Regions from separate parts of the Amycolatopsis sp. NBC_00438 genome, predicted to be linked through region 1. Evidence: predicted binding sites of a transcription regulator. Region 1 holds the regulator's gene; the other holds the start of a gene.

Evidence for each region. The regulator HspR, encoded in region 1, represses chaperone genes until heat shock. The targets are predictions, from matches to a motif close to ANNTTGAGTNNNNNNNACTCAANNT.
Region 2: a site for HspR is predicted at 9,024-9,048, ahead of lon (endopeptidase La). Genes of this name have one in related genera too.

The regions. Positions count from the first base shown of each region.
Region 1 is NZ_CP107923.1:8,322,558-8,337,903, reverse strand. It holds gene OG494_RS38055 (SDR family NAD(P)-dependent oxidoreductase) at 1-717, opposite strand, end outside; gene OG494_RS38050 (hypothetical protein) at 716-1,414, shown strand; gene OG494_RS38045 (hypothetical protein) at 1,411-2,172, opposite strand; gene clpB (ATP-dependent chaperone ClpB) at 2,550-5,147, opposite strand; gene OG494_RS38035 (MFS transporter) at 5,244-6,431, opposite strand; gene OG494_RS38030 (MarR family winged helix-turn-helix transcriptional regulator) at 6,531-7,016, opposite strand; gene OG494_RS38025 (globin domain-containing protein) at 7,337-8,512, shown strand; gene OG494_RS38020 (globin domain-containing protein) at 8,882-9,985, shown strand; gene OG494_RS38015 (dienelactone hydrolase family protein) at 10,051-10,755, shown strand; gene OG494_RS38010 (lytic polysaccharide monooxygenase) at 10,902-11,663, shown strand; gene OG494_RS38005 (DUF305 domain-containing protein) at 11,660-12,202, shown strand; gene OG494_RS38000 (heat shock protein transcriptional repressor HspR) at 12,276-12,701, opposite strand; gene dnaJ (molecular chaperone DnaJ) at 12,707-13,888, opposite strand; gene grpE (nucleotide exchange factor GrpE) at 13,925-14,632, opposite strand; gene dnaK (molecular chaperone DnaK) at 14,629-15,346, opposite strand, start outside.
Region 2 is NZ_CP107923.1:7,455,145-7,470,490, reverse strand. It holds gene OG494_RS33750 (carbohydrate-binding protein) at 1-434, opposite strand, end outside; gene OG494_RS33745 (carbohydrate ABC transporter permease) at 508-1,368, opposite strand; gene OG494_RS33740 (carbohydrate ABC transporter permease) at 1,365-2,324, opposite strand; gene OG494_RS33735 (ABC transporter substrate-binding protein) at 2,321-3,676, opposite strand; gene OG494_RS33730 (glycoside hydrolase family 13 protein) at 3,704-5,353, opposite strand; gene OG494_RS33725 (LacI family DNA-binding transcriptional regulator) at 5,527-6,546, shown strand; gene lon (endopeptidase La) at 6,607-9,009, opposite strand; gene OG494_RS33715 (SAM-dependent methyltransferase) at 9,110-10,000, opposite strand; gene OG494_RS33710 (SAM-dependent methyltransferase) at 9,997-10,848, opposite strand; gene OG494_RS33705 (GNAT family N-acetyltransferase) at 10,921-11,859, opposite strand; gene OG494_RS33700 (putative bifunctional diguanylate cyclase/phosphodiesterase) at 12,100-14,745, shown strand; tRNA gene OG494_RS33695 (tRNA-Thr) at 14,827-14,899, shown strand; tRNA gene OG494_RS33690 (tRNA-Met) at 14,949-15,021, shown strand; gene rpmG (50S ribosomal protein L33) at 15,072-15,236, shown strand; gene OG494_RS33680 (MaoC family dehydratase N-terminal domain-containing protein) at 15,315-15,346, shown strand, end outside.

The sequences.
Region 1 (15,346 bases):
CTTGTCGATGCCGGCGCGCTCGTGGAACTCGGTCGCGGTGAACCCCGGGCAGAGGGCCATCATCCGGACGCCCTTCGGCAGCGACGCGGCGATGCCTTCGGTGAACGACGTGACCCAGTTCTTGCTCGCGGTGTAGGTCGAGCCGCGGCCGCTGAAGAAGCCCGCGACGCTGCTGACCTGGATGACGTCACCGCGGCCGCGCTCGACCATGCCGGGCAGCACCGCGCGGGTCAGCCGCAGGACCGCGGTGACGTTGACGTCGAGCTGGCGCTGGAGCGCGTCGGGCGAGACGGTCCAGAAGTCGCCGCCCAGGCCGAACCCGGCGTTGTTGACCAGCAGGTCGATCGGGCCGGCGGCCAGCCGCTCCTCGACGGCGGCGCGTCCGTCCACTTCGGACAGGTCGGCGGGCAGCACCTCGACGGCGACGCCGTACCGTTCCCGCAGTTCGGCGGCGTAGGCCTCCAGTCGCGCGGCGTCGCGGGCGACGAGCACCAGGTCGTACTTCTCGGCGGCGAGCGTGCGCGCGAACTGCGCGCCGATGCCCGCGGTGGCTCCGGTGATCACGGCGGTGCGACGTCCGGGGCTTCGCCCCGGGCCGGGGGCTCCGCCACCCGGACCCCCGGCAAAGAAGTTGGTGGTGGTCATGTGGGTGAACCATACCCGCTGGTCAGGGCCCGAGGTGCAGCCGTTTGGCGCCCGGGTTATCGTCCCCGGCATGGGTAAGCACAGCAGGCGCAAGAGCGGCTATCTGCCCAGGGTCGCCGCCGGCGCGGCGCCCGTCGCCCTCCTCTTCGCCGCCCCCGTCGCCGCGTTCGCCGCGCCGTCCGACCTGGCGCTGCCGATCGACCACCGGCACACCACCACGCTGAACAACGACGGTGACGCCCTCTCCGCGACCCGCCGCGACGTCGTCGGCAAGCGGCTCGGGGACGCCCGGCTCGTCTCCGACCGCACCGAGGCCATCGCCACGAGCGGCAACCGCGCGGGGGTCGCCGAGAGCGCTCACCAGGGCGTCTGGCTGGGCCACGGGATCGACGTCCTGAGCGAGCACGCCGAGCAGCTCGACACCGGGCTGTTCACCGGAGACCTCACGGGCGGGATCGCCGCCCGCCGCTCGTCCGGCCAGGCCGTCGACCTCGGCCAGCTGGGCGCGGTGGGCACGACGTCGGAGCAGCACGTCATCGGCAGCTTCCGGGGCGTGCTCGACGTCGGGCAGAGGCACGAGGTGGGCGGCGAGCTGGGTCCGGCGTCCGGCCTGGTCAAGACGTCGCAGAGCCTCACGTCGGGCTCGTTCGGCGGCGACTTCGGGGTCGACCACGTCGTCCACGTCCAGGGCAGCACGACGTCGGTGCGCGGCACGCTCGACCAGCACCCCTCGGTGTCGGTGAGCGTGCGGGACCGGCCGTTGCTCTAGTCCTTCGTCGGCTGGTCCGCGGGCGGCGGCTGCTGCGCCGGGATCCCGGCGGCCGGGGTGCCCGGCGCGGTGCCCACGGCGGGGATCGGCGCACTCGCCTGGTGGCGCCCGGCGTCGTAGTCCTCGTCGAACGGGTCGACGATGTCCGCGATCTCGCCGAGGTCCCGCAGCAGGCGCTCGAGCCGTGACGGGCCGGCGGTCGGGACGACGCTGGCGAGCACCCACTCGGCCTCGAGCCACGCCACGCCGACGTCGCCGCCGAGCTGGTCAGCGGCGTCGACGAGCTCCTGGGTGATCACCGCACGGGCGCCGTCGGCGTCGTCGGCGAAGGCGTAGCGGGAGCCGATCGGACCGAGCATCTCGGGCATGTCGGCGCGCTGGAAAGGCACGCTCGACAGCCACATCTCGATCGGGATCTTGTGCTTCTTGTTGCAGCGCACGGCGACGACGACCGCCGGGATCTGCCCCTCGGACTCGATGTCGAAGATGAACACGGGGCGGCGGCCGTCGGAGGTGAAGGTCGAGCCCGCGACGACGTTGACGGCGGCGTCCGCGCCGAAGTAACCGATCGCACCGTTGGACCACTGCTGCGGCAGCCGCTCGTCCTCTTCGACGAACTGCCAGCCGCGCAACTGTGCCCAGCGCATGCGCTCGCGGTTGCGCGAGCCCTCCTTCGCCCGGTCGGCAGCGAGCAGCCCCAGCCCCGCCACCAGGGCGACGGCCGCGATGACGAACCAGATCCACGCCGGAATACCCACGATCGCCAGGGTATCGCCTGCTACGCCGAAGAGATGAGCGACGGTACCCGTGTCGCCGCGCCCGTTCGGAGCATTTCTCGTCTGTTACGTCGACAAATCGCTTAATCTCGCGATTCGGCCAGGGCTGCAAGGCACGCGAAGAACGTGGCCCGGTCGGCCTTTCCGAGCGGTTGGACCAGGTGAGCGGTACGGCGGCGGCGTGCACCGGCCGCGTGCGGGCGGCTTCCGCACGTCCCGCGTCGGTGACGACGACCTCGACCCCGCGGCCGGCCACTGTGGACGAAAACGGGCCAACCGGCGCCGCCTGACAAAGGCGAGCGCCGGTTGGCCGGGTGAACAGTCGCGAGTGGCCGGCACCCGGCCGGCCACTCACGAGGTCAGACGCGGGTCACCGTCAGCGCGTTGCCCGCCTCGATGTCCGGGATGTCGACCCGGACCGTGTCGCCGTCGCGGACCTCGCCCGACAGCAGTTCCTTCGCCAGCTTGTCGCCGATCGCCGACTGGACCAGCCGCCGGAGCGGGCGGGCGCCGTAGATCGGGTCGAAGCCGTTGAGGGCGAGCCACTCGCGGGCGCCGTCGGTGACCTCCAGGTGCAGCCGGCGCTGGGCAAGCCGCGCGGCCAGCCGGGCCACCTGGATGTCCACAATGGACGTCAGCTGCTCGGTGCCGAGCGAGTGGAACACGACGATGTCGTCGAGCCGGTTGAGGAACTCCGGCTTGAACTGCCGCTGCACCACGTTCAGCACCGCGTCCCGCCGCTGGCGTTCGTCCAGCGAAGGATCGGCGATGGCCTGCGAACCGAGGTTCGAGGTCAGGATCAGGATGGTGTTCCGGAAGTCGACCGTCCTTCCCTGGCCGTCGGTCAGCCGCCCGTCGTCGAGGACCTGCAGCAGCACGTCGAAGACGTCCGGGTGGGCCTTCTCGACCTCGTCGAGCAGCACCACCGAGTACGGCCGGCGCCGGACGGCTTCGGTCAGCTGCCCGCCCTGGTCGTACCCGACGTAACCCGGCGGGGCGCCGACCAGGCGCGCCACCGAGTGCTTCTCGGCGTACTCGCTCATGTCGATCCGCTGGATCGCCCGCTCGTCGTCGAACAGGAACTCCGCCAGCGCCTTGGCCAGCTCGGTCTTGCCGACACCGGTCGGGCCGAGGAACAGGAACGACCCGGTCGGCCGGTCCGGGTCGGCGACGCCGGCCCGGGCGCGGCGCACCGCGTCCGCCACGACCTGCACGGCTTCGGCCTGCCCGATGACCCGCTGGCCCAGCTCCTCTTCCATCCGCAGCAGCTTGCCGGTCTCGCCTTCGAGCAGCCGGCCGGCCGGGATGCCGGTCCACGCGGCCACGACGTCCGCGACGTCGTCGGCCCCGACCTCTTCCTTGAGCATCACGTTCTGCTGGCTCGCCTCGTTCGCGGCCGTCGCGGCCTCGAACTCCTTCTCCAGCGCCGGGATCCGGCCGTAGCGCAGCTCGGCGGCCTTGCCCAGGTCACCGTCGCGCTCGGCGCGCTCGGACTCGCCGCGCAGCTGCTCCAGCTGCTCCTTGAGCTCGCGGACCTTCTCGATGGAGCCCTTCTCGTTCTGCCAGCGCGCGGTCAGCGCGGTCAGCGTCTCGCGCTTCTCGGCCAGTTCGGCGCGCAACGCGTTGAGCCGGTCCTTGGACGCGGCGTCGCTCTCCTTGGCGAGCGCCATCTCCTCGATCTCCAGGCGGCGCACGGCGCGTTCGACCTCGTCGATCTCCACCGGCCGCGAGTCGATCTCCATGCGCAGCTTGGACGCGGCCTCGTCGACCAGGTCGATGGCCTTGTCCGGCAGGAAGCGCGCGGTGATGTAGCGATCGGACAGCGTCGCCGCGGCGACCAGCGCGGCGTCCGTGATCCGGACGCCGTGGTGCACCTCGTAGCGCTCCTTCAGCCCGCGAAGGATCGCGATGGTGTCCTCGGGCGACGGCTCGCCGACCAGCACCTGCTGGAAGCGCCGCTCCAGGGCGGCGTCCTTCTCGATGTGCTGGCGGTACTCGTCGAGCGTGGTCGCGCCGACCATCCGCAGCTCACCGCGGGCGAGCATCGGCTTGATCATGTTGCCGGCGTCCATAGAAGACTCAGTGCCCGAGCTCCCCGCGCCGACGATGGTGTGCAGCTCGTCGATGAAGGTGACGACCTCACCCGCGGAGTCGGTGATCTCCTTGAGCACGGCCTTCAGCCGCTCTTCGAACTCGCCGCGGAACTTCGCGCCGGCCACCATCGACCCGAGGTCGAGGGCGATGACGCGCTTGCCGCGCAGCGACTCGGGGACGTCGCCGGCGATGATCCGCTGGGCCAGGCCTTCGACGATGGCCGTCTTGCCGACGCCGGGCTCGCCGATCAGGACCGGGTTGTTCTTGGTGCGCCGCGAGAGCACCTGCACGACCCGGCGGATCTCGGTGTCCCGGCCGATGACCGGGTCGAGTTCGCCGGCGCGGGCGCGCGCGGTGAGGTCGACGCCGTACTTCTCCAGCGCCTTGAACGTGCTCTCCGGGTCCGCGCTGGTGATCCGGGCGGAGCCGCGGACCTTGGCGAACGCCTCCCGCAGCGCGTCCGGGGTGGCGCCGTGCCGCTTGAGCAGGTCGGCCACCTGGCCGCCTTCGGTGGCGAGCCCGACCAGCAGGTGCTCGGTCGAGACGTACTCGTCGCCCAGCTCGGTCGCCAGCTTCTGGGCGTGCGTCAGCGACTTCACGGCGAAGGTGTCGAACTGCGGGCTCGACACGGTCGCGCCGGTCGCCGACGGCAGCGCCGCGGTGATCGGCTCGAGCTCCTTGTGCACCACCTCCGGGTCGGCCCCGACCGCGGTCAGCAGCGGCGCGGTCAGCCCCTCACCCTGCGCCAGCAGGGCGCCCAGCAGGTGGGCGGCCGCAACGTGCGGGTTGCCGGCCATGGTGGCCGCCTGCGCCGCGGACGAGATCGCCTGCTGGGTCTTCGTGGTCGGGTTGAAAGCGTCCATCCCTCACCTCATGCTCGATTACAAGAAAGTCCTGGTGACAGGCCTGGCCGAGACCCATCGTCTGATACAACGCACGAAGACTTGAGTCTGTTCCGCTCAACTTTGCCCGGGTGCGACCGCTTTCGCCGGAAGCCGGGGTGCGAGCGTCCCGAGCCCGGCGACGGCGAGGCCGGCGCACACCCCGACCAGCACCCAGGGTAACCAGTCGGCGACCGAGAACAAGGCCACCACGGCGGGCGCCAGGACCTGCGCCATGGTGAACGCGTACTGGTACGCAGCCAGATAACGCCCGCGGGCGTCCGGAGGTGCCGCGGCCTCGGCCAGCGCCCCCGATCGCGGCCCGAAGACCAGGTCGCCGGCGGCGAACACCAGCGTCGAGGCCAGCAGGTAGACCACCCGCCAGTCGTCGGGGACGAGCAGGACACCGAGGCTGACCAGGCACCAAGCGGCGAACAGCGCCGAGCCGGCCCGCATCGCGCCGATCCGGGTCAGCTTCGCCGTCAGCCGCAGCGCGAGCGTGCCGCCGACACTGGTCAGCACGGTGAGCAGGGCGAGGATCGCGCCCGGCAGCCAGGCCGGGCCGTGCAGCCGGTCGAGGACGAACACCGGCGTGCCGATCAGGAAGAAGTCCAGCGAGAGCCCGAAGAGGCCGCTGAACAGGATCAACGCGAGGTAGGGCCGGTTGCGCAGCACCCGCGCGGGCCGGTCGCAGTCCCGCTGGTGCGGCCGCGTCAGCCGGACGCAGAAGCCGAGGATGCCGGCGGCGACGACGAACGTGCCGACGTCCAGCAGGAGCGCGACCCGGTACCCGTCCGTGCCCCGCCAGGTCAGCAGGACCCCCGCCACCAGGCCGCCGAGGCCGAAACAGCCGGCCCGCACCATCCCCGCCTCGGCGAACGGCCGATCCTTCGGGACGTCGCCCGCGACGTCGGCGATGAGCACGAACAGGGAGCTGTAGAACAGCTGCTGCCCGGCGGCGAGCAGGACCGCGGCGAACACCACCGTCCCGGCGCCGTCGGCCAGGAGGTACGCGCCGGCCCCAGCGGCCTGCAGCAGCTGGGCGCAGATGACGACGACGCGCGGCCCGACGCGGTCCACGAGCCGGCCGGCCAGCGGCGGCACGACCAGGCCACCGACCGTACCGAGGGTGACCGCCGTGCCCGCGACGGCGAGCGGCACGCCGAGCGCCTGGGTCACGTAGACCAGGGCGAGCGGGAGAAAAAGACCTGAGCCGAAGTTGTCGATCCCCAACGCGCACAGCAGTGCGACCCGGCTACGCGTCACCCATCGACGTTAACTCTGCGCAGCACCGGGAAGTCAGGACCGAACGGAGACAATCGGTCACGCCGAATGCAACTGGCGGTGTGACCGATTGCCTGCCCGTCACTTGGTCGTGTCAGCGAGGCACGCGGCGCTGCCGAGCGCGCGGCGGAGGTCGGTGTTCATCTCCGCGAGCCGCCCGGTGAGGTCGGTGACGCGCGCGTCGTCCCAGCCGCCGAGGGCCTGCTCCATGAACTCGAGGTAGTTGGTCCGCCAGTGGGACAGCGCGTCGCGGCCCTTCTCGGAGACGCTCACCAGCGTCGCCCGGCCGTCCTCGGGCGCGGGACGGCGGTCGATCAGGCCGGCGGCGGAGAGCTGCGTGATCTGCCTGCTGACGACGGACAGGTCGACGAACCGGCGTTTCGCCAGCTCGGACGGCCGCGCCTCGCCGTTCTTCGCCAGGTCGGACAGCAGCATCGCGGCCGCGGGGTGCAGTCCCGGCTGGTCCTGCCAGGCCTGCATGACCCAGGCGTGCTGGAGCTGCGACGCCGTTTTGAGCTCGCGCATGAGCTCGACCCGGACGTCGTCCTCGGTGTCGTCGAAGCTCATCGGAACCCTCCCGGTACTGCCTGTTAGTTGTTCAATACAAGTTTATTGCCGGACACTTGCGCAGGGCAAGCATCGGACCGGTGAGGTCGCCCACGCCGTCACCGGGGCGAGTACACCCGGTCGGAGCAACAATGCGGGCAAAAGGGCGCCCGGCCGCTACCCTGCGGACGGGCCGCGCGCGACGCGTGCGCCGAGTGACAGAGGCGGAAGCGATGGACACAGGAGGCGGCTGTGCGCAGAACCGCCGTCACCCTGCCCGAGCCGGCGGTGGCTGATCGAGTGCCGCCCTCCCGCCGTCCCCGACCCGCGACCGCCGGCCCATGACCGCCGACTCGGTCAGCCCGCTCCCACGCTCCTCGACATCGCGCGAAGCGCCCGCGGCCGTCACCGCGATGGTGCAGCTCATCCGGGACAGCTGGGCGAAGTCCGAGCCGTACATCGCGGACATCTCCCAGTTCTTCTACGGGATGCTGTTCACCCTGGCCCCGACCACGCGCGACTTCTTCCCGATCAACATGGAGATCCAGCGCGGCCGGCTGGTGCGCGCGCTGGTGCACATCGTGCAGATGGTCGACCGGCCCGACGACCTGGCGCCGTTCCTGCGGCAGCTGGGGCGTGACCACCGGAAGTTCGGGGTGGTGCCCCGGCACTACGAGGCCGTCGGGACGGCACTGCTGGCGTCGCTGAAGAACCACCTCGGCCGGGAGTGGACGCCCCAGGTCGAACGGGCCTGGGCCGAGGCGTTCACCATCGCCGCGCGGGCCATGCAGGACGCCGCCGCGGCCGACCAGAACCCGCCGTCGTGGCACGCCACGGTGGTCGAGCACCGGCGGCTGACCTGGGACCTCGCCCTGGTGCGGCTCGTCCCGGACCAGCTGGTGCCCTACCACCCCGGCCAGTACATGAGCGTCGAAGTACCGCAGCGGCCGCGGCTGTGGCGCTACCTCTCGCCGGCGAACGCGCCGCGGGAGGACGGCGGCATCGAGTTCCACGTCCGCGCCGTCGACGGCGGCTGGGTCTCGCGCGCCATCGTCAGCCACACGCAGCCCGGCGACGTCTGGCGGCTCGGGCCGCCCCTGGGCCGGCTGACGGTCGACCGCGAGGCGGCCCGGAACGTGCTGATGATCGCCGGCGGCACCGGGATCGCGCCGCTGCGCTCGATCCTCGACCACCTCGCGCTGTGGGGCGAGAACCCCAAGGTGCGCCTCTTCTACGGCGGCGCGTCCCGCGAGGACCTCTACGACCTCGAAGAACTGCGCGCGCTGGCCTCCATCAACCCCTGGCTGAACGTGACGCCCGTAGTGGAACGCGGCGGCGACGTCCCCGGGTTCGAGCAGGGCACGCTCGCCGAGGCCGTTACGCGCTACGGCTCGTGGCCCGGGCACCACGTGCTCGTCTCCGGCTCGCCGGCGATGATCCGGGCGACCGTCTCGCGGATGCTCGTCGCGGGCAGCGCGCTCGACCAGATCCAGTACGACCCGTTCACGATCGACTAGCCGTCCGGCCTTGTCCGGTAATCGCGACGCATCTGTCCGGTGAATGAATCGGCCAAACTTCGGCAATTGTTACCGGTTTTCGTGAATCCATCCGGGTGATCGTTTTTACGCAGTGCCAGGCGGGGTTGACCGCGCGTGGCGAAATTGCTCCGTTCGAGGGGAACGCGCGAAATCACGCGCATCTGCACGGGAATGCGCCTACAGTCGGGAACCCTCGGGGGCGGTACCGCTACAGCTGTGCCGCGTGGACGGCGCCAAAAAGCCATGCACGACTGGAGAAAACCGTTCCCGATGACTGCTGAATCCGTGAAGATCCCCACCCTGCCCGCACCCGCCCCCGTTCCCGTTACGGCCGTGGAAGGCCGAGAGATGGCCCGGCTGATCCGGGAAAGTTTCGCCGTCGTCGAGCCGAAAGCCGACGAACTCGCGCAGTACTTCTACGGCGCGTTGTTCGTGGTCGCGCCCGATTGCCGTGACCTGTTCCCGATCTCCATGGCGACCCAGCGCAGCAGGCTGCTGCGCGCGCTGGTGTACGTCGTGCAGATGGTCGACCGGCCGGACGAGCTCGTCACGTTCCTCGGCCAGCTGGGCCGCGACCACCGCAAGTTCGCCGTCGTCGCGCGCCACTACGACGCCGTCGGCATCGCGCTGCTCGCGGCGCTGAAGCGGTTCCTCAAGGAGAAGTGGACACCCGAGGTGGAGTCCGCGTGGTCCAGGGCGTACAGCATCATCGCCAAGACCATGCGCGAGGCCGCCCAGGCCGAGACCGGGCCGGCGTCGTGGTCGGCGACCGTGATCGAACACAAGAAGTTCACCCGCGACGTCGCGCTGGTCAAGGTGCGGACCGAAGGCCTGCTGCCCTACCGCGCCGGCGGCTACGTCAGCGTGGAGGTGCCGCAACGGCCCCGGCTGTGGCGCTACCTCTCGCCGGCGAACGCACCGCGCGGCGACGGCGAGCTCACCTTCCACGTGCGGACCGTGCCGGGCGGCTGGGTCAGCGGCGCCATCGTCAACCACACCAAACCGGGCGACGTCTGGCGCCTCGGGCCGTCGATGGGCGCGTTGAACGTGCGGCCGAGCACCACGAAGAAACGGCTGCTGATGATCGCCGGCGGCACCGGGGTCACGCCGTTGCTCGCGATCCTCGACGACCTCCAGCGCTGGAAGCGGAACCCGCCGGTGCACCTGTTCTTCGGCGGCCGCAAACCCGAAGACCTCTACGTGCTGGAAGAACTGCGACGGCTGACCGCGACGTCGAAGTGGCTGACGGTAACCCCGGTTACCGAAGAAGGCGCGCTGTCCGGCGGCGACCGCGGCACGCTCGCCCACGCAGTGACCCAGCGCGGCGCGTGGAAGAACCACGACGTGCTCGTTTCCGGTTCCCCGCCGATGATCCAGGCGACCATTGCGAAACTGCTGACCAAGGGCGTCGACCTGGAACGAATATCGTACGACCCGTTCACCCTCGACTGACCGGTGTCCGGAATGGCGGAATCCGAGGCGCGCGCGAACTCCCGATCCTCGCTATCGTCGCCGATATGGAGATGACTATTCCGGTTTCGGGCGGCATCGGCGGTTACCTGGCGGAACCCGAGGGGCCGGGACCACACCCGGGCGTGGTGCTCATCCACGACGCGTTCGGGCTGAGCCAGGACACCCGGAACATCACCGACCGCTTCGCCGGCGAGGGCTTCCTCGCGCTCAGCCCCGACCTGTACTCGCGCGGCGGCATGCGCAAGTGCGTACGACGCGTGTTCTCGGACATGTTCGCGAACAAGGGCCGGGCGTTCGACGACATCGAGGCGTCCCGCGCGCTCCTGGCCGCGCGCCCGGACTGCAGCGGGCGGATCGGCATCGCCGGGTTCTGCATGGGCGGCGGCTTCGCGCTCGTCGCGGCGTCGCGCGGCTTCGAAGCGTCCGCGCCCTACTACGGCCAGCTGCCAAAGAACCTCTCCGTGCTGGACGACGCCTGCCCGATCGTCGCGAGCTTCGGCCAGAAGGACTTCGGCCTGCGCGGCGCGGCCGCGAAACTCGAGACGGCTCTCACCGAGCGTGAGATCCCGCACGACGTCAAGGAGTACCCGGGCGCCGGCCACGGGTTCGCCAACAAGGTCGACGTCGCGGCGCCGCTGAACCTGCTGCTCAAGGTCGTCGGCTTCACCTACCACCACGAAGCGTCCGAGGACGCGTGGCGCCGGGTGACGAGCTTCTTCGGCGAACACCTGGACCGACCTTCGCGCTGAGCCGAGCGGAGCAGCAAAACCGCCGAATGGCGGTAGTTCGTTGACCGTTGTGCCCGAATCGACTTATGGTCTAGACCACATCTCCCCCGGATGTGCTCGTTCGCCCTCCCTCCGGAACGACGTCGTTCCCCCTTCGAGGAGCCGAAATGACCTTGAAGCGCAAGCTGTTCGCGGCTGCCGCCGGTGCGATCCTCGCGCCGGTGCTGGTGGTCGTCCTGCCCGCTGCCTCCGCCAGCGCCCACGGCTACATCTCCGACCCACCCAGCAGGCAGGCCAACTGCGCGGCGGGGAAGGTGCCGAACTGCGGCCAGATCGTCTACGAACCCCAGAGCGTCGAAGGCCCGAAGGGCCTGCGCAGCTGCAACGCCGGGTTGTCCCAGTTCGCCGAGCTGACCGACGAGTCGAAGCCGTGGCCGGCCAAGTCCGTCGGCACCACGGTGACGTTCAACTGGGTGTTCACCGCCCGGCACGCCACCTCGAGCTACGACTACTACATCGGCAACACGCGCGTCGCGACGTTCGCCGGCAACAACCAGCAGCCACCGGCGACGCTGTCGCACACGGTGAACCTGGCCGGCTATTCAGGCCGGGTGAAGGTGCTGGCCATCTGGAACATCTCGGACACGGCCAACGCGTTCTACAGCTGCGTCGACCTCCAGATCGGTGGCGGCGGCACGACGACCCCGCCGCCCACCACCACGCCGCCCCCGACCACGACCCCGCCGCCCACCACGACCCCGCCCCCGACGACGACCCCGCCGGCCGGCGGAACGTGGACCGCGGGCAAGGCGTACAAGGCCGGTGACGTCGTGACCTACGGCGGCGTGAGCTACCGCTGTCTCCAGCCGCACACGGCGATCGCGGGCTGGGAGCCGCCGAACACCCCGGCCCTCTGGCAGCGCCAGTGAGGTTCCTGCTGGTCGCCGTCGCACTGCTGCTGGCCGGATGCGGCAGCGGCGCGACGGCGTCCGCCCCCTCCTACAACGCGGCCGACGTGATGTTCCTGCAGATGCTGATCCCCCAGAACCAGCAGGGCATCGAGATCGTCCGGCTCGTGCGGGACCGCGGCTCGCTGCCCGCGGACCTGAAGGTGCTGGCGGCGGCGATCGAGTCGACGCAGCAGACCGAGATCGACGACATGAAGAACTGGCTGCGCGACTGGCACCAGCCCGAGGCGATGGACATGAACCCGCAGGCCCACGCCGGCCACGGAGGCATGCAGATGACCGCCCCGGACCTGGTGGGCACGCTGAAGACCGCACCCGAGGCGGAGTTCGGCCGCAAGTTCCTGGACGTCCTGACCGGTCAGCAGCAGGGCGCCGTCGAGCTGGCCCAGACCGAGAACGGCACGAGTGGCGGCGTCAACGCCCAGGCCCGCGACCTGGCCCGCCGGGTCATCGAGTCGCGCAGCGCCGAGGTGAAGCAGCTGCTGAACTTCAAGCTCTGACGCGCCCGGGGCTTGAACGCCGTGAAGGCCCCCTCACCGAGTCGGTGAGGGGGCCTTCACGGGCTTTTGCGGACTAGCGGCGCTTGGGGCGCCAGACCACCATCGCGGTCTGCTGGTTCAGCGGGACGAGGTCCCGGCGGTAGGAGGCGTGCGCCGCCGCCGCGGCCTGTTCCCCGGCCGCGTACGCCGCCGCCAGTTCCTCCGTGAGCTCCGTCAGGCGGGCCCGCAGCGCGTCGACCTGGTTCTCCAGCTCGATGATGCGCTTGATGCCGGCCAGGTTCACGCCGTCTTCCTGCGACAGCCGCTGGACCTCGCGCAGCAGCGCGATGTCCCGCATCGAGTAGCGGCGCCCGCCACCGGAAGTGCGGCCCGGCGACACCAGGCCCTGCCGGTCGTAGGTGCGCAACGTCTGCGCGTGCATCCCGGCCAGCTGGGCCGCCACCGAGATGACGAACACCGGGGTTTCTTCGTCCCCCTCCGGGGGAATCCCGCCGAACATCCCACTCACCTGCCTTCGAGCAGCTCAGTGATCTCCGGCCGGGGGTCGTGCCCGGCCATCGCCTCGGCGTACGACTGCAGAGCTTCGCGCGCCTTGTCGTCCAGTTTGGCGGGAATCGCCGCCTGGAGGGTGACGAGCAGATCACCTTGCGAACCGTCGCGCTTCGCGATGCCCTTGCCGCGCACCCGCAGCACCCGCCCGCTCGCGGTGCCCGGCGGCACCTTGAGCGAGACCTTGCCCTCGAGCGTCGGCACCGTGATCGTGGTGCCGAGCGTGAGTTCGGTGAAGTCCACCGGCACGGCGATCGTCAGGTCGAGCGCCTTGCGCCCGAACAGCGCGTGCGGCGCGACGTGCACCCGGACGTACAGATCGCCCGCCTGCGCGCCACCCCGGCCCGGCTCGCCCTGACCGGCCAGCCGGATGCGCTGGTCGTCGTCGACGCCCGGCGGGATCCGGACGGTCAGCGTGCGGGTCCGCGTGCTGATGCCTTCGCCGCCGCACTCCGGGCACGGGTCGTCGATGATCTGCCCGCGGCCGCGGCAGTCGCGGCACGGCTCCGAGAACGCGAACGCCCCCTGGCTCCGGCTGACCAGACCCGACCCGCTGCAGGTCGGACAGGTCCGCGGCGACGTCCCCGGCTTCGCGCCGTTGCCGCCGCACGTCGAGCAGGTCGCCGGGCTCGACAACCGCAGCGGCAGGGTCGCGCCCTTGACCGCCTCGGTGAAGTCGATCCGGACGTCCGTCTCGACGTCGGCGCCGCGCTGCGGCCGGTTGGCCGTCGCGCCCGCCGTCGTCCGGCCGCGGCCGAAGAGCCCGCCGAGGATGTCGCCGAGCCCGCCGAAGCCCTGCTGCTGGCCCGCACCCGCGCCGGCCTGGCCGAAGATGTCGCCCACGTCGAAGCTGCCGGAACCGCCGCCGCCACCGGGGAAGTTGAAGCCACCCCCGCTGCCGCCGAACAGGCGCCGCGCTTCGTCGTACTCCTTGCGCTTGCTCGCGTCGGAGAGCACGCCGTAGGCCTCGGAGACCGCCTTGAACCGCTGCTCCGCCTCGGCGTTGCCGGCGTTCGCGTCCGGGTGGTTCTCCTTGGCCAGCTTGCGGTAGGCCTTCTTGATCTCGTCCGCCGTGGCGTCGGAGGAGACGCCCAGTTCCCGGTAGAAGTCCTTACCGATCCATTCCCGAGCACTCATCGGGCGCCTCCTCCTTCCGCTGGAACCGGATACTGCTTACTGCTGCTGCGCATCGGGCGCGCCGTCGAGTGGCAGCTCGCCACCGACCGGCGGGTCCACCGGGGCCGCACCGGGCTCGTGGTCGGTCACGCCGACCAGCGCCGCCCGCAGCACGCGGTCGCCGAAGCGGTAGCCGCGGCGCATGACCACGGTGACCGTCGGGCCCGCCACGTCCGGCGAGGTGTTGTGCTGCACGGCCTCGTGCACGCTCGGGTCGAAGGGCTCGCCCTCGCTGCCGAACGACTCGAGCCCCGCGCGCTGCAGGCCGCTGATCAGCTTGTCGCCGACGGCCTTGAACGCCCCGGTGAGGTCACCGTGCTGGTCGGCCCGCTCGAGGTCGTCGAGCAGCGGCAGCAGGTCGTTCACCACCGTCGCCTTCGCGCCGATCACGACCGCTTCGCGGTCACGCTCGACCCGCTTGCGGTAGTTGGCGTACTCCGCCTGCAACCGCTGGAGGTCGGCGGTGCGCTCGGAGAGCTCCTTCTCGACGTCGGAGACCACGGTCACCGAATCGTCCACAATGGACTCGCCGAGCGAGGGGCCCGCGTGTTCCACGGGCGCCTCGTCGGGCTCCGGCGCGGCGTGGGCCGGACCGGGCGGGCGAACCTGCCCGGTCTGCGGGTCCACGCGGCGCCGATCACGCACGACCACCGGCTCCTCGGGGCTACGGCCCTGGTTCTCGGATTCGTCGTAGCTGTGAGTCACTTCTTCTCGTCCTCTTCGACGATCTCGGCGTCCACCACGTCATCGGCCTTGGCACCGTCCGGACCGGCCGCGCCGGCGTCACCGGCCGCGCCCGAAGCACCGGCGGCACCGGCGGCGGCGTCGGCGTTCGCGTTGGCGTACAGGGCGGTGCCCAGCTCCTGCGAAGCGGTGTTCAGCTTCTCGATCGACTCGCGGATCTTCGCGGAGTCGGTGCCCTTCAGGGCCTCGGTCGACTCGTCGATCGCGGACTTGACCTTGCCCTTGAGGTCCTCGGGCAGCTTGTCGTCGTTGTCCTTGAGGAACTTCTCGGTCTGGTAGACCAGCGTCTCGGCCTGGTTGCGGGTCTCGGCCTCTTCGCGACGGGTCTTGTCCTCCTCGGCGTGCGCCTCGGCGTCCTTGACCATCCGCTCGATGTCGTCCTTCGGCAGCGCGGAGCCACCGGTGATCGTCATCGACTGCTCCTTGTTCGTGCCCAGGTCCTTCGCCAGGACGTGCACGATGCCGTTCGCGTCGATGTCGAAGGTGACCTCGATCTGCGGCACGCCACGCGGGGCGGGCGGGAGACCGGTCAGCTCGAACATGCCGAGCTTCTTGTTGTGCGCGGCGATCTCGCGCTCACCCTGGAACACCTGGATCTGCACCGACGGCTGGTTGTCGTCCGCGGTGGAGAAGATCTCCGAGCGCTTGGTCGGGATCGTGGTGTTGCGCTCGATG
Region 2 (15,346 bases), 870 kb from region 1:
GCCTGCCCGGTCGCGGACGGCGTCACGTCGAGGCGGTCCAGGTTGACGTTCCCGCTGTCACCCGAGCCGAAGGTGTAGGACACGCTGTGCGCGCCCGCGCCGAGCGGGACGGCCACGCTCGCCGAGCCCCAGCTGTCCCAGGAAGCTGTTGCGGGCAGGGAAATCTGCTGTGCCGTGGAATCCACGGTCAGGGTGAGGGTTCGAGAAGAGCCGGTGCCGTTCGCGTAGCCGAGCGCCAGGGTGTACGAACCCGCCGAAGCGGCGGAGACGGCGAAGGTCGTCCGCGCGGTGCCGCGGTGGCCGTCGGTGAAGCCGCCGACGAACCCGCTGCCGCTGTAACCGGTGTGATCGGTTTCGACGACCGTACCGCCGGAGAGCGAGGCGGATTCGGCTTCGAGACGGGTGGTCGCGGCGTGCGCCGGGACCGTGGACACCACCGCAGTGAAAGTGAGTACCGCGACGGCCAGAACAGGGGATCTGCGCATCTGTTTTCTCCCAACCAGAGAGTCAGCCCTTGACGGCTCCGCCCAGCGCGTTGCCGCGCAGGAACATCCGCTGGAACACGAGGAACAACACGACGGGAATCACCGTCGAAATAGCGAGCGCGGCGAGGAAGACGTCGAGCTCGACGAACTTCTGCAACGCCGGGAGCCGGACCGAGAGCGGCTGGACTGCCGGATCGGGCAGAACCAGCATCGGCCACAGGAAGTCCTTCCAGGCCGCCACGATCGCGAACACCGAGACGACGCCGAGGATCGGTCGCGACATCGGCAGCACGACCGACCAGAACAACCTCAGCGGGCCCGCGCCGTCAACGCGCGCGGCTTCGAAAACCTCACGCGGGAGGTTGTCGAAGAACCGTTGCACCAGAAGGATGTTGAACGCGCTGGCGCCCGAAGGCAGCCAGACCGCCCAGAACGAGTTGATCAGCGAGAAGTCGACCATCGACAGGTAGAGCGGCACCAGCAGGACGATCGCCGGCACGAACAACGTCGTCAGGACGACCCCGGTGAGCACCCGCCGGTAGCGCGGCCGCAGCACCGACAGAGCGAACCCGGCCGTCGTCGCGACGATCAGCTGCACCAGCCACGACCCGGCGGCGACCCACACGGTGTTGAGGAAGTACTTGTCGATCTGCACGCGCGTCCACGCCGTCGAGAGGTTGGCGAGGTCGATCCCGTGCGGCCACAGGGCCAGCGGGTCGCGCAGCGTGTCTTGCGTCGGCGTGACGGCCGCCTTCGCCAGCCACAGCATCGGCCCCAGCCCGGCCAGGAACAACGCCGCCAGCAGGAGTGCGTGCAGGGTGCGGGTGGTGCGGCGGACGGCGGGCCGCCGCCAGTCCGACGGCGAGAGCAGGGCGCGCGTCATGACTTGCTCCAGGAGCGGGTGAGGCGGAAGTACCCGGCGGAGAACAGGCCCAGGACCAGGGCGAGCAGGACGCTCAACGCGGTCGCGGCGCCGTAGTCGCCGCCGAGGCTGTCGGCGAAGGCGTAGTCGTAGACGAGCAGCAGGATCGTGGTCGTCGAGCGCGCCGGGCCGCCGCCGGTGAACAGGAACGGCTCGAGGAACACCTGGGCCGTCCCGACGATCTGCAGGATGAACGTGATCAGCAGGACCCCGCGCAGGTGCGGCAGCGTGACGTGCCAGACCTTGCCCCAGACCGACGCGCCGTCGATCTCGGCCGCCTCGTACTGCTCGGGCGGGACGCTGGTCAGTGCGGCGAGGTAGATGATGATCGTGGCGCCGACCGCGGCCCACGTCGCCTCCGCGACCAGCGAGAACATCGCCGTCGACGCCGACTGCAGCCACGGCGCCGGGCTGATCCCGACGGCGCCCAGCACGGTGTTGAACACGCCGTTCGGGCTTGCGTCGTAGAAGAACTTCCACAGCAGCACGGCCACGACCGGCGGGATCACCACCGGCAGGTAGGCCAGCGCGCTGTAGAGGCCTTTCGCCCGGCGGACCTCGCTCATCAGCACCGCGGCGACGAGCGGGATCGGGTAGCCGAGCAGCAGCGCGAGCACCGCGAACCACAGCGTGTTGCCGACGGCGTTCCACAGCTGCGGATCACTGAGCACCGCGCGATAGTTGTCCAGCCCGACGAACACCGGGTCGGAGACGAGGTTCGTCTGCTGGAAGCTCATCACGACGGCCTGGCCGATCGGCCGCCACGAGAACAGCCCGAACACCGCCAGCATCGGCAGCAGGAACAGCACGGTGCCGAGGCCGCCGCCGCGCACCCACGTCAGCGGCGTGCGCCGGCGGCGGGCCCGGGCCGGCGAGCGCGAGGTCGCCGTCGCCGGCCGGGCCGCCGTGAGCGTCACGGCTTGTCCAGCAACGCCTGGGCCTGCGTCTGCGCGTCGGCCAGCAGGGCGGGGATGTCCGCGCCGCGGTCGGTCAGGACCTTCTGCGCCACCGGGTCGAGCAGGCCGTAGACCTGCTGGGTGGACCGCGTCGGCTCCGGGATCAGCGGCTGGCCGAACATCTTGTCCGTGTACGGCGTCAGCTGCTTCACCGGCACGTTGACGTACTGCGCGATCCAGCCCATCCGCTGGTCGAAGGTCGCTTTGTCGAACACCGGCAGCTCGGGCGAGCCGACGGCTTCACCGGAGTCCGCGGTCGCTTTCGCGTCGGCGACGGCCGCGGCCTGGTCGGCCTGCTTGCTCAGGTAGTAGAAGTCGATCCACTTCACGGCCGCGGCCTTGACGGCGTCGTTCGCCTTGGCGTTGACACCCGCGAGCGTGCCGCCGCCGAGGACACCGGCGTTCGGGCCGTCCAGCGGCAGGGCCGTGACGCCGTAGTCGTCCGCCTTGATCGCGTTCTGCGCCTTCAGCGAGCCGTAGTTGCCGCCGCCGGAGACGTACATCCCGATGCGGCCCGCGGCGAAGTCCTGGTTGATGCCGTTCCAGTCGTAGAGGAAGTTGGCGCCCATGCTGTTGTCGTCCCAGCGCATGGTGTGGATGGTCTGCAGCGCGCGGGCCATCTGCGGCGTGTTCAGCGTCGCCGTCGCCTTGTCCCCGCTCAGCTGCTCGGTGCGGCCGCCGAAGGCGTAGTCGAGCGTCGCGAGGATCCAGCCGCCGGTGTTGTCGGTGGTCAGCTGGGCGTACCCGGCCTGGCCGGTCTTCTCGGCGATCTGCTTCGCGTCCGTGCGGATCTCGTCCCAAGTGGACGGTGGCTTGTCCGGGTCGAGGCCGGCCTGCTTGAACAGCGTCCGGTTGTAGTGCAGCGCCTGGCCGTGCGCGGCGATCGGGACGGCCCACATCTTGCCGTCGTCGGCCGAACCCGCCTTCGCGACCTCAGGGTTGAACTTCTTCGCGTACGGCAGCTGGTCGACCAGGCCGCTGATGTCGGCGAGCTGACGGCGTTCGATCAGGCCGCGGCCGTCGGTGAACGGCATGGTCAGGACGTCGGGGAGGGTGCCGCCGGCCAGCTGCGCGGTGAACGTCGTCGCGTCCCACTTGAACTCCTGCGGGACCAGGTCGATCTTCGGGTTCGCGGTTTCGAACTGGGTCACGCGGGTGGTGAACGCGGCGACCGCGCCCTGGTCGAGGCCCGGTTCGATGGACACCTTGACGACGGTCTTGCCGTCGGCGGTCGTGGTTTCGTCGGTGCCGGAACAGGCGGTCAGCACGACGGCGGCGCACAGGCACACCGCGGTGATCTTCGAGGACTTCATCGTCACTCCTAGCGGTTTCGACGCGGGTTACTGGACTCGCAGCCAGACGGCTGTGTCGGTGGGCAACTGGGAGTCGGCCAGCTCGCCGCTGGCGAGCAGGATTTCGAGGTGGGAGGGCAGGTCGATCGCGGTTTCGCCGAAGTTGACCAGGCAAAGCAGGTCTTTGCCACGGCGGAAGGCGAGGACGTCGTCGCCGTCTTCGGCCGCCCAGGCGAACTCCTCGCCACGCAGCGCGGGCTCGGACCGGCGCAGCGCGATCATGGTGCGGTAGAGCGTCAGCATCGACCGCGGATCGCCGTCCTGCCGCTCGACCGAGTAGTCACCCCAGTTCGCGGGCTGGGGCAGCCAGGGGGTTCCGCCGAAGCCGAACGCGCTGTCCGCGTCGGACGTCCAGGGCAGCGGGACGCGGCAGCCGTCACGGCCGGGGTCGGTGCCGCCGGAGCGGAAGTGCATCGGGTCCTGCAGGACGTCCAGCGGCAGGTCCTCGACCTCGGGCAGGCCCAGCTCGTCACCCTGGTAGACGTACAGCGAGCCGGGCAACGCCGCCGACAGCAGCGCGGCCGCACGGGCCCGGCGCTGCGCCTTCGCCAGGTCGGTGGGGATGCCGAAGGCCCGGGCGACGAACCCGAACGAGCTGTCCTCCCGGCCGTAGCGGGTGGCCGCGCGGGTGACGTCGTGGTTCGACAGCACCCACGTCGGGGGCGCGCCGACCGGGCCGTGGGCGTCCAAAGTGGACACGATGGCGGTGCGGAGCTCGCCGGCGTCCCACGGGCGCATCATGAAGTCGAAGTTGAACGCCGTGTGCATCTCGTCCGGCCGCAGGTAGCGGGCGAAGCGGTGCGGGTCGGCCAGCCAGACCTCGCCGACCAGGACGCGCGGCTCGGCGTAGGAGTCGGCGACGGCCCGCCAGCTGCGGTAGATGTCGTGGATCTCGTCGCGGTCGACGAACGGGTGCGCGTCCGGCGTCACCTCGTTGGGCAGCGCGGGGTCCTTGACCGGCATGGTCGCGGAGTCGATGCGGATGCCCGCGACACCCCGGTCGAACCAGAAGCGCAGCACGCGCTCGTGCTCGGCGCGGACGTCCGGGTGGTTCCAGTTGAGGTCCGGCTGCTCGGGCGCGAACAGGTGCAGGTACCAGTCGCCGGGCGTGCCGTCCGGGTTCGTGGTGCGCGTCCAGGTGCCGCCGGAGAAGCTGGACTCCCAGTCCGTCGGCGGCAGCTCGCCGTGTTCGCCGCGGCCCGGGCGGAACCAGAACCGTTGGCGCTCCGGCGATCCCGGTCCGGCGGCGAGTGCGGCCTTGAACCACTCGTGCTGGTCCGAGACGTGGTTGGGGACGATGTCCACAATGGTCTTGATGCCCAGCCCGGCGGCTTCGGCGATCAGCTGTTCGGCCTCGTCGAGGGTGCCGAACGCCGGGTCGATGACGCGGTAGTCGGCGACGTCGTACCCGCCGTCGGCCAGCGGCGAGGAGTACCAGGGCGTGAACCAGATGGCGTCCACGCCGAGGCGTTTGAGGTGGGGCAGCCGGGTGCGGACGCCGGCGAGATCGCCGGTGCCGTCGCCGTTGCCGTCGGCGAAACTGCGCGGGTAGATCTGGTAGATGACCGCACCGCGCCACCACGGCGCCGCCTGCTCGGCGGGTGTGGTCAGCGGGCTGGTCGAGAGGTCGGTGGTCACGGGACTCCCGTTCTGGCTCAACGGTTTCCGGAGCGCGGCGAAGGGTGCGGACCCAGGTCCGCGGCGATTAGGTTTAGCGCTATACCTCGATAGACGGTAATGTCGTCCCCGGCCGGTTGTCAACGGCCGGTCCCGTAACCTTGGGGCCCGGGGTGAGCGAGAGGAGTCCGAGGGTGCGCGTCACGCTGCGGGAGGTCGCCGAGCAGGCGGGCGTGAGCATGATGACCGTGTCGAACGTGATGAACGGCAACCGCGCGCGCGTCTCACCCGGGACCATCGAGAAGGTCCAGCGCATCGCGGCCGAGCTCGGCTACGTCCCGAGCGCGTCGGCCCGCAGCCTCGCGACGAAGGCGTCCCGGCTGGTCGGCCTGCTGGTGCCGGCCGCCGACGAGGACAGCCTGATGATCAGCCCGCACACCATGGCGATCGTCGGCCTGATCGAGCGCGAGCTGCGCAAGTACGGCTACCACCTGCTGCTGCGCGGCGTCGCCCACCCGGACGAGGTCGCCGAGGCGCTGCGGTCGTGGAGCCTCGACGGCGCGATCCTGCTGGGCTTCCTCGACGAGGAGGTCGGCAACCTGACCAAGAAGACGATCGGCGCGGTCCACGTCGTCGCGATCGACAGCTACTCGGCGAACCGCCTCACGACGGGAACGCGTTCCGACGACTTCGCGGGTGCCCGGCTCGCGGCCCGGCACCTGCTTGACTTGGGCCACCGCCGGATCCTGTTCGCCGGCCCGGCGTTCAGCGGCGTCGGCGTGGTCCACGAACGCTTCGAGGGCTTCAGCCAGGCGTTCGCGGACGTCGGCGTCGAGCGCCCAGACCTGGTGGAGACCGTCAACACGACGTACGCGGAAGGCCGCGAACTCGGGCTCGTGCTCAAGGACCGGCACCCCGGCATGACGGCCCTGTTCGCGACGGCCGACATCCTCGCGGTCGGCATCGTCCACGGCCTGACCGAGGCGGGCGTCCGGGTCCCGGAGGACGTCTCGGTGGTCGGCTTCGACGACCTCGACCTGTGCAACTACGTGACGCCCAAGCTGACGACGGTGTCGCAGGACATCGCGCGCAAGGCGTCCACGGCGGTGTCCATCCTGATGGACTCGATCGAGAAGAGCGAACGCCCGAAGCATCCGGTGACGATCGACGTCTCACTGGTCGAACGCGAGTCGACCGCTCCGGTCCGGGCATAGGAAACGGCCGGTTTCCCTGGGGGAGAGGGAAACCGGCCGTTCAGGTGGCGGCGTTCGGGGTTACGCCGCCTGGGCAACCGGCGTCGAAGCCGGGGTCAGGGCGAGGTCCAGGACCTCGCGCACGTTCGCCACCGCGTGGACGTCCAGCTGGGACAGCACTTCGGCCGGGACGTCGTCGAGGTCCGGCTCGTTGCGCTGCGGGATGATCACCGTCTTCATCCCGGCCCGGTGGGCCGCCAGCAGCTTCTGCTTGACGCCGCCGATCGGCAGGACGCGTCCGGTCAAGGACACCTCGCCGGTCATCGCGACGTCCGCCTTGACGACGCGGCCCGAGAGCAGCGACGCCAGCGCCGTCGTCATCGTGACGCCGGCCGACGGGCCGTCCTTGGGCACCGCGCCCGCGGGGACGTGGACGTGGATGCCGCGGTTCTTCAGGTCACCGACCGGAAGTTCCAGCTCCGCGCCGTGTGAGCGCAGGTAGGACAGCGCGATCTGGACGGACTCCTTCATCACGTCGCCGAGCTGGCCGGTCAGCTGCAGCCCGGACGCGCCGGACTCCTGGTCCGCCAGCGACGCCTCGATGTAGAGGACGTCACCGCCGGCGCCGGTGACCGCCAGACCGGTGGCCACACCCGGGGTCGCGGTCCGCTGGGTCGACGCGGGCAGCGACGACTCCGGCAGGTGACGCGGCCGGCCGAGGTAGTCCGGAAGGTCGGAATCGTCGATCGTGAGCGGCAGGGTGGCCTGGTCGAGCGCCACCTTCGTGGCGATCTTGCGCAGCACCTTCGCGATCGTGCGGTTCGCGTCGCGCACGCCCGCCTCGCGGGTGTACTCGGCGGCGATCCGGCTGAACGCGGCGTCGGTCAGCGCGACGTCGTCCGTGCTCAGGCCGGCGCGCTCCAGCTCGCGGGGGAGCAGGTGGTCGCGGGCGATGGTGACCTTCTCGTGCTCGGTGTAGCCGTCCAGCGTGACGAGCTCCATCCGGTCCAGCAGCGGGCCGGGGATGGTCTCGAGCGCGTTGGCCGTCGCCAGGAACACGACGTCGGACAGGTCCAGCTCGACCTCGAGGTAGTGGTCGCGGAACGTGTGGTTCTGTTCCGGGTCCAGCACTTCGAGCAGCGCCGCCGTCGGGTCGCCGCGGTAGTCGGCGCCCACCTTGTCGATCTCGTCGAGCAGCACGACCGGGTTCATCGAGCCGGCTTCCTTGATGGCGCGGACGATCCGGCCGGGCAGCGCGCCGACGTAGGTGCGGCGGTGGCCGCGGATCTCCGCCTCGTCGCGGATGCCGCCGAGAGCGACCCGGACGAACTTGCGGCCCATGGCCTTCGCGACGGACTCGCCCAGCGACGTCTTGCCGACCCCGGGAGGGCCCGCGAGGGCGAGCACCGCGCCGGACCGGCGTCCGCCGACTGCGCCGAGACCCGATTCCGCGCGACGCTTGCGCACGGCCAAGTACTCGATGATGCGTTCCTTGACGTCGTCGAGGCCCGCGTGGTCCGCGTCGAGCACGGCGCGCGCGGCGGCGATGTCGTAGCTGTCCTCGGTGCGCTCGTTCCAGGGCAGCTCCAGGACGGTGTCCAGCCAGGTCCGGATCCAGCCGCCCTCGGGGGACTGCTCGGACGTCCGGTCCAGCTTGTCCACCTCGGCCAGCGCGGCCTTCTTCACGGCGTCGGGCAGCTCGGCGCCTTCGACGCGGGCGCGGTAGTCCGTGTCGTCGGTGGAGCCGTCGAGCTCACCCAGCTCCTTCCGGATCGCTTCGAGCTGGCGGCGCAGTAGGAACTCCTTCTGCTGCTTCTCCATGCCTTCGGAGACGTCCTTGCGGATCGTGTCGGTCACCTCGAGCTCGGCCAGGTGCTCCTTGCTCCACTCGAGCGACTTCTCCAGTCGCGCGGTGACGTCGAGCGTGGTGAGCAGCTCGACCTTCTGGTCGGTGTCGAGGTACGGCGCGTTGCCGGACAGGTCGGCGACCGCGGACGGGTCTTCGACCTGCTGGACGGCGTCGATCAGCTGCCAGCCGCCGCGCTGCTGGAGGATCGAGATGACGACGGCCTTGTACTCGGCCGCGAGCTTCGCGGTCTGGTCGTCGGTGGTTTCGGGGGCGTCCTCGGCGTGCACCCAGCGGGCGGCGCCGGGACCGTCGGCCATCCGGCCGACGAGCGCGCGGGTGGTGCCACGCAGCAGCACGGCGGCCTTGCCGCCGGGCACGCGCCCGATGCGCTCGACCGTGGCGACGGTGCCGTACTCGGCGTACTCACCGTGGACGCGCGGCACGATCAGGACTTCGGCCTTGCTGCCGCCGGTCGACCGGATGCCGGGGAAGCTTGCCTGGCTCGGGGTGCCGGCCTGGGCGGACTCCACCGCGGCCCGTGTCTCGGTGTCGGTGAGGTCGAGCGGGACGACCATGCCCGGCAGCACGACGTCGTCATCGAGCGGGAGCACGGGCAGGAGGCGGGTGTCGGACATGTGCACTCCTCGGGTAGTTGAGTCTGCCTAGCTCAACTCTCCGATGGGTGTGTTTGTTTCCGATGGTGCGTTCGCCCACAGCGATCAGCAAAAGTGCAGGTCAGAGGCTTGGGCGGCGCGCCACCGCGCACCAGGCGAACGGCCGGGTCTCGAGATCCAGCACCGTCGGACGCTCGTCGGGGCGCCAGTCCGGCAACGATGTCATCCCCGGCGGGAGCAGCGGCCAGCCGCCGAACCAGGGGAGCAGTTCTTCGGCCGTGCGCAGCCACGCGGGGTTCGTCGTGTCGCGGTAGGCGTCGATGAATCGTTTCACCTCGGCCGCGCGAGCCGGCGGGGCGTCGTCGCGGCAGGTGCCGTGCGTCAGAGCCAGCCAGCTGCCCGGCGCCAGCTTCGCCCGGTACGTCGCCATCAGGCCATCGGGATCGTCGGACGGGCCGACGAAGTGCATCACCGTGATCATCAGCAGGCACACCGGCCGCGACCAGTCGATCAGGTCCTGGGTCACGTCGTCCGCGAAGATCGCGGCCGGCCGCCGGATGTCCCGCTCGACCAGGCCGGCCCAGCCCGTCGCGTCTTCCTTTTCCAGGATCAGCCGGGAATGCGCGGCGGCCACCGGCTCGTAGTCGACGTACACCACCGACGCCCGTTCACCGTCGGGCAGCAGCTCCCGGACGATCTCGTGCACGTTGCCCGCCGTCGGCACGCCGGAACCGAGGTCGACGAACTGGCGGACACCGGCGTCCATCGCCGCCGAGACGACGCGGTTCATGAACGCCCGGTTCTGCCGCGAGATCGGCCGGATCAGTGGCCACACCTTCTCCATGCGACGGCCGAACTCGCGGTCGACCGCCCAGTGGTGGTCGCCGCCGAGGTACCAGTCGTAGACGCGCGCCGCGGACGGCTTCTCCGTGTCCACTCCGGCCGGGGCGATCGGCGCTCCTCCCGTGCCCCCGCCACCACCCTCAGCGGAGGTGGTGTCCTCCGGACTCATGCGAGGGGCTTCTCACCGATGCCGCACCACGCGTACGGGCGGGCTTCGGCTTCCAGGGCGTTCAGCTTCCGGTCGGGCCGCCAGTCCGGCAGGTGCACGATGCCCGGCTCGAGGAGGGGCCAGTCGCCGAACAGCGGCACGATCTCCTCGCGGGTGCGCAGCCACACCGGATTGCTCGTCTTGCGGTATTGCTCGACGAACCAGCGCAGCCCGGCCAGCGACTCGCCCTCGCCGTCACCCTCGCTCATCTGCGAGATCGCCAGCCAGCTGCCCGGCGCGAGCGCGTCGCGGTAGGCCTTGAGCAGGCCGTGCGGGTCGTCGTCCGGGCCGACGAAGTGCAGCACCGCCATCATCATCACGCAGACCGGCTTCGAGAAGTCGATGAGCCGTTTCGTCTCTTCCGCGCGCAGCACGGCCTTGGCGTCGCGCATGTCGGCCTGGACGATGCCGGCCCAGTCGGTCGCCGCCTCCTCTTCGAGGATGAGCGTCGCGTGGGCGACGGCGACCGGCTCGTAGTCGACGTAGACGACCGTCGCGTCGTGCTCGTCGGGCAGCTCGGCCTCGACGACCTCGTGGACGTTGCCGGCCGTCGGGACGCCGGAGCCGAGGTCGATGAACTGCCGGATGCCCGCCTTGAGGGCCGCGCGCACGGCGCGGTTCATGAACTCGCGGTTCTGCTTGGAACCGGGGCGCACGAGCGGCCACTGCTGTTCCATCCGCCGCCCGAACTCGCGGTCCACGGCCCAGTTCTGGGTACCGCCGAGGTACCAGTCGTAGATCCGGGCCGCGGACGGCTTCTCGGTGTCGACGCCCTCGGGTGCTCTGGGCGCGGCGTCCCGCTCGTTCACTTCGGTTCCCCGTCCCTCGAATCCTGGCGCCAGCCTATAAGGACGGAGTGCGACGGGTAATCCGCCAGTAGCTCACCGAACTGCTGGGCGACGCTGCCAGTACGTCCACAGCGGGCGGTAACCCTGGGCGTACCAGAACGGCGTCGAGAGCGGGTTCGCCGCGGCGTGGTGCAGCAGGACGACGTCGGTGCCCTCCTCGTCGAGCACCTGGTGGGCGTGGGCCGACAGCGCGGTGCCGACGCCGGACGACCGCGCCGCTTCGGCGACGGCCAAGGACGAGAGGTAGCCGACGCGCTCGGCGGCGACACGGTCGCTGATCCAGCCGGTCTCGCCCGGGTGCTGGACGTTCACCATGCCGAGCGCGCGGCCGTACAGCTCCGCGATCCACAGCGGCGGTTCCGGCCGGTTGAGCTGCTCGGCGAGGTCCTTGGCCAGGATGTCCGCGACGCCTTCGCGCAGGTTCACCGTGCCGTACTGGGCGTCGAAGGAGTGCAGCTCCATCCCCAGCGCCACGGCGGTTTCGAGGTCGCCGGGCTCGGCCCGGCGGATCTTGACGCCGGGGGTGCCACGCGGGCCCTCCGGGATCATCCGGTCGGCCGGGCGGACCGCGACCACGCGCAGCGGCGCGAAGCCGTGGTGCAGCATTTCGCGCGTGCCGGCGGCGTCCCGGCTGGCGCGCGGGAGGACCGCCGCGGTCTCGGTGTCGCCCGGTTCGGCGACCGCGCGCAGATGTTCATCCCATCGGGTGAGGAGGGCGTCGAGCGCGGCGGCCGGCTGCGGGCCCGCCAGGTGGAGGTCGAGCCGGTGCTCGGTGAGCGCGCGCCACGGCGCGTTGGGGGCGTCGCGGTCCACCTGGACGCGGGACGCGAGCCCGGTAGCGGCCGAGTCGCCGAGGTCGACGTCCAGCACCACGGCGTTTTCGGTGCTCTCGAAGGGGGAGGAGCCGGGGAGGAGGGGGTCCACCGCCGCGAGCCGCGCCGCGTGTTCGGTGGCAATCACATCGCTGTGCATGGGGCACATTCAAGCGCTACCCGGCCCGGAACGCGTAGAGGGCGTCTCGGGGAAGGGGGCATCCGAGGTTTCACCCCTTGGTCCACGCAGGTCAGCGCTATCGAGGCATTGTTAACCCTGGGGTGATCTCCTACTGTCTCGAAAGGGACATGAGTACGCCCTACGGGGTACGGTATGGCCCTTGTCCACACCTGACGTCACGGATCAGGGACCAGTGGGCAAGCCGGGAGGGAAGAACGGATGCCGGAGACCAACGCGCGCGGCGACGCCGTGGCGCAGCCCGGGCCGGACGGTCCCGAGGCCGCGCCGCTCCCCGCGGCCTCCGCCGAGGCGCGGACCGACGAACGCCGGTTCCGCGTCTACACCTTCGCGGTCCTGAGCCTGGGACTCGTCGCGGCGTTCGCGGTCGGCTCGTGGCTGCCGTTCCACTGGGACAGCAAGCTGCTGTGGATCGGCCCGGTGCTCGCGGTCGCGTTCCTGCTCGCCGAGCAGCTCGGCATCAACGTCGACGTCCGCAGCGGCATCTCGTGGACCATCTCCTTCACCGAGATCCCGCTCGTCATCGGTTTCTTCATCGCGCCGTTCGAAGTCGTGCTGGCCGCGCACCTGGTCGCGGGCATCGGCACACTGCTCGCGCGGAAGGTTGCCGGCCGTGTCCTCTACAACGCGGGCGCGTTCCTGCTCGAGATCACCGGCGCCTTCGCGGTCGCCGGTCTGGTGAAGTTCGCCGTCGGCGCCGGTTCGGGCCGCGAGATCCCCTGGGTCGCCGCGCTCGCCGGCACGCTGACCGCGCCGCTCGTCAGCACGCTGCTCGCGCTCGCCGCGGTGCGTGTGCTGCGCCGCCGGATGCGGGTCAGCACCGCCGTCCGGCTCACCGCGCGGATCCTGGTCGTCGGGTTCGTCAACGCGTCGGTCGGCCTCTCCGGCTACCTCGTCATCTCGAACACGCCCAAGGCGTGGCCGCTGGTGCTCGCCGTCTTCCTCGGCCTCACCGCCCTGTACTGGGCCTACTCCGACCTGCTGCGCGAGCAGCGGGACATGGAAGCGCTCTCGGACGTCAGCCTGATGGTCGCCCGCTCCGGCCAGCAGGCCGCGGCCCGCCCGGCCAGCCGCGCGGACGAGCTCGTCGGCGGCGTCGACGTCCGCGAGTGGGCGACGATCGCCGAGCGCATCAAGGACCAGCTCGCCGCCGGCCGCGTCGTGCTGCGGTTGCGGCTGGAGCCGAAGGACACCATGCGCGTGGTCGTCGCGGGCGACGACCTGCCCGCCGCCGACCCGGGCGCCGACGACCCGCTGCTGCGCCTGCCCGGCGCGCACGTCCGGCACTTCCGGATCACCGAGGCCAACCCCGACGTCCGCGCGGCGCTGCTCGACCGCGGCGCGCAGGAGGCGCTTGTCGTCCCGCTGCGCAGCGCGAACCAGCTGCTCGGCGTCGTCGAGGCGCACGACCGGCTGTCCCGCTGGCGCGGTTTCGGCAAGTACGACGTCCAGCTGCTCGGCACGATGGCCAGCCACCTCGCGACGTCGCTGGACAACCGGCGGCTGCTCGCGACCCTGCGCCACGACGCCTACCACGACCCGCTCACCGGGCACCTCAACCGGCCGGGCTTCCGGCAGGTGGCGAAGGAACCGTTGCGGGACTTCGCGAACGCCGTGGTGCTGCGGATCGACCTCGACGTCTTCTCGACGGTCTCCGACGCGCTGGGCTACGCCTGGGCCGACCGGATGGTCATCGCCGCCGGCCGCCGCATCCGCGACGCGCTCGGCCCGGACGTCCCGCTCGCCCGGCTCGAGGGCGCGTCGTTCGCGGCGCTGCTCGTCGGCACCCCGCCGGAGGACGCCCACCACGCGGCCGAGCGGCTGCGCGAAGAGCTGTCCGCGCCGTACCCGGTGGACCGGCTTTCGGTCGAGGCCAACGCGATGATCGGCTACGCGACGACGTCCGCGGAGGAATCGGGCGACGCCGTCGACATCGAAGGCCTGCTGCAGCGCGCCGACGTCGCTGTTCGCGCTACCAAGGGCGGCGAAGAGGTCCGCGGCTACGTGCCGAGCATGGGCCAGATCTTCCTGCGTCGCTTCCAGATGGTCACGCAGTTCCGGCAGTCCCTCGAAGACGGCCAGGTCAGCGTCCACTACCAGCCGAAGATCACCCTGCCGAACCGCCAGGTGGCCGGCGTCGAGGCGCTGGTGCGCTGGGTGCACCCGGAGTTCGGCCGGCTCGGCCCGGACGAGTTCGTCCCGGCCATCGAGGCGGCCGGCCTGATCGGCGTGCTGACGTCGTTCGTGCTCGGCGAGGCCCTCAAGCGCTGCCGCAAGTGGCTCGACGAGGGCCTGCGGATCTCGGTGGCGGTCAACCTGTCGGTGCGCAACCTCGCCGACGAGGACTTCCCGAACAAGGTGGCCCGCGAGCTGGACCGCGTGGGCATCCCGCCCGAGCTGCTGACGTTCGAGCTGACCGAGTCCGGCGTGATGTCCGACCCGCAGAAGGCACTGCCGATCCTGCGCGAGCTGCACTCGCTGGGCATCACGCTCGCCGTCGACGACTTCGGCACCGGTTACTCGTCGCTGGCCTACCTGCGGCAGCTGCCGGTCGACCAGGTCAAGATCGACAAGAGCTTCGTCCTCGGCATGGGCACCGACCTCGGCGACCTGGCCGTGGTCCGCTCGATCGTCGAGCTGGGCCACTCGCTGGGCCTGACGGTGGTCGCGGAAGGCGTCGAAGAGGACGTCGCGCGCGACCAGCTCGAGGCGATGGGCTGCGACGTCGCCCAGGGCTACCTCATCTCGCGGCCGCTGCCGGAGGACCGCCTGGAGGCGTGGCTGCAGGCCCGCACCGCGCGCTCGCCGGGGCGGCACTCGGAGACCGTCCTGACCCTGCTGACCTGAGGTTTTGCCCTAACGGGACCCCGGTTGCACGGCCGGGTGAAGGGACTTGGTAATCTTTCCAAGTCCTCGCGAGAGGCACAGGCCCCTTTAGCTCAGTCGGCAGAGCGTCTCCATGGTAAGGAGAAGGTCTACGGTTCGATTCCGTAAAGGGGCTCACGACCTCAGCCGCGTCACGCCTGCGTGTCGCGGCTTGGGTCATGTAGGGCGGTGTAGCTCAGCTGGCAGAGCAAGCGGCTCATAATCGCTGTGTCGCCGGTTCAAGTCCGGCCACCGCTACGCGGTAACGACTGGGGCTCGCCCCGGGACCTGAGAGAGAAGGAAACGCTGTGGCTGCCACCGACGTGCGACCCAAGATCACGCTGGCGTGCGAAGAGTGCAAGCACCGCAACTACATCACCAAGAAGAACCGGCGCAACAACCCGGATCGCCTGGAGATGAAGAAGTTCTGCCCGAACTGCGGTACGCACCGGACGCACAAGGAAACCCGCTGACGTAGCGCGTTCTCACCAGCTTTCACGAAGCCGCCCTGGACCACCGGGGCGGCTTCTTGCTGTTGGTAGCCTCCACCGGTGCCCTTGGACGAGTCGTTCACCGGACGGGT